Regions from separate parts of the Scytonema hankhaensis NUACC26 genome, predicted to be linked through region 1. Evidence: predicted binding sites of a transcription regulator. Region 1 holds the regulator's gene; the other holds the start of a gene.
The links. The regulator NtcA, encoded in region 1, controls nitrogen genes in cyanobacteria. The targets are predictions, from matches to a motif close to TNTGTANNNNNNNNTACANA.
Positions count from the first base shown of each region.

Region 2: a site for NtcA is predicted at 1,821-1,840, ahead of glnA (type I glutamate--ammonia ligase). Genes of this name have one in related genera too.

Region 1 covers NZ_BAACAP010000227.1:27,579-30,745, reverse strand. Annotated here, with positions in the region: gene ACKTT2_RS33355 (DUF3084 family protein) at 1-783, opposite strand, end outside; gene ntcA (global nitrogen regulator NtcA) at 977-1,645, opposite strand; gene fabI (enoyl-ACP reductase FabI) at 2,025-2,801, shown strand; gene ACKTT2_RS33340 (hypothetical protein) at 2,974-3,114, shown strand; gene ACKTT2_RS33335 (ABC transporter ATP-binding protein) at 3,148-3,167, shown strand, end outside.
Region 2 covers NZ_BAACAP010000236.1:95,039-98,205, forward strand. Annotated here, with positions in the region: gene ACKTT2_RS38205 (TlyA family RNA methyltransferase) at 97-906, opposite strand; gene apcB (allophycocyanin subunit beta) at 1,052-1,561, opposite strand; gene glnA (type I glutamate--ammonia ligase) at 1,976-3,167, shown strand, end outside.

The DNA of each region.
Region 1 (3,167 bases):
TTCTCGTTCTGCAATCGCTTGGTTGCGTTCTTGAATCAGGCGATCTAAGTCATTGATTTTTTTGTCTCGCTGTTCGATGACCTCTTGTCGGTTAGCCAATTCGCGATCGCGCTTGTCAATTGCTTCTTGAGCTTGGGCGATGGCTCTTTTTGCCTCAGCAAACAATTTTTGCCGCCCTATCTTCAGTTTTTCTACTTCTGCCAGGAGCTTTTTTTTCTCAACATCAACGTTTTTCAGTTCTGCTACAGTTTGTTTGTAGCGTGTAACAACTCGATCGAGTTGGGTTTCGGTATTTTGAAGTTGAGCTTGAATTTGAGCTTGTTGGCTCAGAGTGCGGCTGAGTTGTTCTGTCGTGCTATTCAGTTGATTTTGCGTGGCTTGTTGTTTTGTATTTGCCTCCTTTAAGGACTCATTGGTTTTTTGCAAGCGTTCTTCTTTCTCTTGTTGTTCTTTTCTAGCTTGCTCGAGTTCTTTCCGGGTAATATCCAGTTGTTGAGTTGTGGATTCAAGACTTTCGCGCTTGCGTCGAAGGTCTTTTTGTATGTCCTCTAACTCAAACACTCCTTTGCGTAACCCTTCGTCAGCAGCAAATAAAATTGCCAGAGTTGATGCCGAGACTAAAGTTCCTGTCAAAATAGTGACTAGTACTGCCGTGTTTTTGGGACGTAGGTTGAACAGTGAGAGCCGCGCTTTGCCAACTCGGGTGCCAATCCGGTCTCCCACTGTGGCGATCGCGCCTCCCAAGATTAATATTGCCAATATCAGGATGTACCCGGTGGTCATCTTTTAGCTACCGACGAAATCCTTCCAGATACAGCCTACTACTTCAAGCCATCATCTGTGGAGAAATTAGAGGAAAGTGCTGAGTTCTGAAGCATTTGTTTTGTTATCTTCCTCATTCTACACTGTCGAAAGGCAGAGGGCAGAAGAGAAAAGGAGGCGTGCCTTCTGCCTTCTAACTTCTGCCTTCTGCCTTTTAGGTAAATTGCCGACTTAAAGTAACGGGCTTGTGGACAGTAATCTTTTTCTTATGAATGGAAATCATCTTTTTCTCGCGCAAGTCACCTAGTAGCCTAGTAACGGTAACGCGAGTCGAACCAATTGCTTCCGCTATTGCCTGATGGGATAGCTTCAAGTCAATTGTGATTCCATCAGCACAAGGAACGCCAAAATCACGACAGAGAATTAATAAAAAACTCACCAATCGCGAACCCATATCTCGGTGAGCTAGCGTTTCAATCATCATCTCTGTTTGTAAAATTCGCGAAGACAGTCCGCGCAGCATTAACATCGACAATTCTGGGTTTTCCTTGAGTGCTTGCTCCACCTGTTCGATTGGAGCTGATAGTAATTCAACAGGTGTAAAAGCCACTGCATGGTAAAACCTATCTGATTTGTTTCCCGTTAGCAAGGACAAAACGCCAAAAACACTATTTTCCCGAAGTAGCGCTACGGTTATTTCTTCTCCTGCCTCGTACACCCTGGAGAGTTTAACGGCACCTTTCAATAAGAAATAAACTCGTTCGGCAGGATCGCCGGGGAAAAAGATGGTTTTATTGCGTTCAAACGTCTCTACAACAGGAGGAAACGCTCCTGTTGCCATCTGACGAAAAACATTTGCTAGGGCCTTATCTTGTGTCATCATCTCCCTTCCCCTACCCAATGCCGGAAAAAATAAAACTAATTCCCTAAGAATACACCTGAAAAATCAAGAACACATTGTCAACCTTTCTGTTCTTTCCTATACTTATCCTCTGGTGCTCATAGTTAATTGTTCATCATGATACATAATTTTTCCTGTTTAGATCTAGTACTTTTTAATAGTTGATTACAAAAGTTTTTACAAAACAGTTTTTTAGCAAAAAACCGAAGATATATTGAGATTCCCCGAAGCTTCCAGTAACAATTTTCTGGTAGCTAACAGGTACCCGGAGCATGATATTTACTAATACTGCTCAAAACTCCAGACAACTAGCGTCAGATTCTAGTATGCTCAAGCAAGAAAGTTCTCATTAAGAATTAATATGCTTGACCTGACAGGAAAAAAAGCTATTGTAACAGGAATTGCAAACAACCGCTCCATCGCTTGGGGGATCGCCCAACAACTGCATAAAGCAGGAGCCGATCTGGGAATCACTTACTTACCAGATGAAAAAGGCAAAATGGAAAAGAAAGTTGCAGAACTGGTAGAATCCCTCAACCCCAGCTTGTTTCTTCCTTGTGATGTCCAAAACGACGAGCAGGTTAAGTCAACCTTTGAAGAAATCCAGCAAAAATGGGGTAAGCTAGATATCCTCATTCATTGCCTCGCCTTTGCCAGTAAAGATGACTTGAGCGGAGACTTCAGCAAAACCTCTCGTTCTGGCTTTAAGTTGGCGATGGAGGTAAGTACTTACTCTCTAGTACAGCTAGCAGGGATCGCTAAACCATTGATGACTGAGGGAGGAAGTATTGTTACTCTCTCTTACCTGGGCGGTGTACGAGCAATTCCCAACTATAATGTCATGGGAGTTGCCAAAGCAGGATTAGAAGCTTGCGTGCGCTACCTTGCGGCTGAAATGGGTTCTGCCAATATTCGGGTAAACGCCATATCCGCAGGTCCCATTCGTACTCTCGCCTCTAGTGCGGTAGGAGGCATTTTGGACATGATTCACCATGTTGAGCAAGTCGCGCCATTAAAACGCACTGTCACGCAACTGGAAGTAGGCAATGCAGCCGCTTTTTTGTGTAGCGACTTGTCTAGCGGAATTACCGGACAAGTCCTGTACGTCGATGCAGGATACGAAATCATGGGTATGTAAAAAACAGTGAACAGTGAACAGTGACCACCTGACCAGTGATTAGTCAATAGGATGGTTACCTTGATTGGTATAAAGCTACTTAATTGTGTATTTACCATTAGAGATTGGTTATTGGCAAATGGCTCTGACCCCTAACTGGATAATTGACGATTGGTGATTGGCGATTGAGGAAATGATTAACGCTCAATACCTCTCCGTTATTCACTGGTCAGGTGGTCACTGGTCAGGTGGTCACTGGTCAGGTGGTTACTGGTCAGGTGGTCACTGGTCATTGGTCAATGTTATTATTGAGAGTCAACTGGGTAACCTATAGATTAAACCGTATTGTTGTTACCCGAAGCACAAAATGAAGTCTGTTGCAGACGC
Region 2 (3,167 bases), on a different contig from region 1:
TCTTTAGACCGAGGAGGAACCGCGACTCGTCCAGTTTTAACTGGAGTCCAAATATCTTAGAATGCATAGCTGTACCCATCCTTCTTGTGAATGTGTTTACGAGAGAGTCGCATTTGCTGAATGTGTTATTTGCTGAATACTTTCTAAATCGAGCGGTTGAGTTTCGCTTTCCATTCCCAACCACAACAAGTACTCAATATTGCCTGCTGGTCCGGTAATCGGCGACCAAGTTAAACCTTTGTATTGCCATCCCAACTCTTGAGCTGTTTGCAGCACTTGAAATATGGCATTTGCATGGTCTTTAGGGTCGCGCACAACACCCTTTTTCCCAACACGGTCTTTTCCCACCTCAAACTGAGGCTTTACCAACAAAACGAGTTCGCGAGGGTATAGGAGTAATTGCCACAAAGCAGCCAAAATCTTAGTTAATGAAATAAACGACACATCCACCACTGCTAAATCGGCAACTTTGTTATCACCATACAATTTCTCTAATGTCAAGTGTCGTAAATTTGTACGTTCCTTCAAAATAACTCGCGGATCGTTTCGCAAGCGCCAATCAACTTGTCCGTAGCCAACATCAACCCCATAAACTCGTTTTGCACCTGCTTGCAGCAAACAATCAGTAAAACCCCCTGTAGAAATGCCCCCATCCAAACAAATCCGTCCTTCTACAGCAATGGCAAAAAATTCTATTGCCTTGGCTAACTTTTCCCCACCTCTAGAAACAAAACGCGATCGCTCTTCGATCTGAATTTGAGCAGAAACATCAACTTCCGTACCAGCTTTGTCAACCAGAACACCATTAACCCGAACTTCCCCTGCTTGAATGAGGCGTTGAGCTAAAGCACGGGACGAGCATAAAGCACGTTCTACCAATAAAACATCAAGTCTTTGCTTAGCCAAGCGTTCTCTAGTATCCTTCTGTATACAACAATCAGTAACTAGCGATCGTTTATCAAAAATTATCTGATAAGCGATCGCTAGTTACCAATTTAGCAGCAGCAACTTGCTTTCCAATGGTCACTGGTCACTGGTCACTGCTCACTGATTAGAGATCTTTTTCGCTCAACTCTCTAGTCATATAGTCGAACGGCTCATCTAAAAAGGTAGTATCGCTCACACCGGTTGCAGCGACTTGCTCCTTTATAATATCCTTCATAATCTGAATACCGCGAACAGTAGGACCAATGGGAACTCCCAAGGAATTATAAGTTTCCCGTAACCCTTGCAGCACGCGCTCATCTAGAACATCCATACTACCCGCTACGAGAGCATAGGTAGCATAGCGAAGGTAGTAATCCATATCGCGGAGACAAGCTGCATAACGACGAGTTGTGTAAGCATTGCCACCCGGACGAATCAACTCAGGTTGTTCTTCAAATAATTTAGAGCCAGCCTGCTTGACAATGGACGCCGCATTTGAGTTGATAGACGCAGCAGCCTGAACCCGTGCTGTTCCACTTTCAAAATACGACTTGAGGTTGTCGATCGCATTCCGGTCAAAATACCGTCCAGCAACGTCATAATTTTTAATTAAGCTAGTTACTGCATCCCGCATTCCTTTTTCTCCCAATCAATCCTATTATGGTTTGATATTTATCTGATTGCTGTTCGCAATCGGTATCTTTTTGCGCCACTTATTAAAAGAAGCCACAGCACAAAAACAATCTATGCGCTATTTATGGATTCTATGCCAAAGTTGACCCAATAGGGAATGGGGATTGGCGATTGGGAATTACTTTTTCCCAGTCCCCAGTCCCTAGTCCCCAGTCCCCATTATTTAAATAAAAATTAAATGTCATGCTTCTTAATGGCATTTTGTAGTAAAAAGTACAAAATCCAATAATGTCCTGTTTCTAGGATATTTCAGGGGTCTGATGGATTTGCAGTTAGCGAGCTTTCTTCAGCAAACGTTGAACACTCTGGTTTTATTGGTTTTACTATTGATAAATTGGCAGCTTAAGGAGTAACCATGACAACCCCACAAGAAGTCCTGAAGATGATTCAGGATAACAACATTCAGATGATCGATCTGAAATTCATCGATATGCCGGGGATTTGGCAGCACTTGACGCTTTACCAAAACCAAATCGATGAATCTTCCTTCACGGACGGCGTACCTTTCGACGGTTCTAGTATCCGGGGTTGGAAAGCCATCAACGAATCGGACATGGCAATGGTACTCGATCCAAACACTGCCTGGATCGACCCTTTCATGCAAGAACCAACCCTTAGTGTTATCTGTAGCATTAAGGAACCTCGCACGGGTGAATGGTACAGCCGTTGTCCTCGCGTTATTGCCCAGAAAGCAGTTGACTATCTCGTGACAACTGGTCTTGGTGATACAGCGTTCTTTGGTCCGGAAGCTGAATTTTTCATTTTTGATGATGTTCGCTTCGATCAAAACCAGCACTCTGGCTACTACTATGTAGACTCGGTAGAAGGTCGTTGGAATTCCGGTAAAGAAGAAGGTCCTAACTTGGGTTATAAACCCCGCTACAAAGAGGGTTACTTCCCAGTTGCGCCTACGGATACCTCACAAGATATGCGGACAGAAATGCTGCTTACCATGGCAAAGTGCGGAGTGCCAATCGAAAAGCACCACCACGAAGTTGCTACTGGCGGTCAGTGCGAATTGGGTTTCCGTTTTGGAAAGTTGATTGAAGCCGCCGATTGGTTGTTGACTTATAAGTACGTCATCAAGAACGTTGCCAAGAAATACGGTAAAACTGTTACCTTCATGCCTAAGCCAGTCTTCCAAGACAACGGATCTGGTATGCACACCCACCAATCCATTTGGAAAGATGGTCAACCTCTGTTTGCTGGAGACAAGTATGCTGGCTTGAGTGAGATGGCGCTGCACTACATCGGCGGTATTCTCAAACACGCACCTGCATTACTCGCAATCACTAACCCCACCACCAACTCTTACAAGCGCTTAGTACCTGGTTATGAAGCACCTGTAAACTTGGCTTACTCTCAAGGTAACCGTTCTGCTTCTATTCGGATTCCATTATCTGGTACTAACCCCAAAGCTAAGCGCTTGGAGTTCCGCTGTCCTGATGCGACTTCTAACCCATATCTAGCATTTGCTGCTATGTTATGCGCTGGGATAGATGGTATCAAGAATAAGATTGACCCCGGTCAACCTTTGGATAAAAATA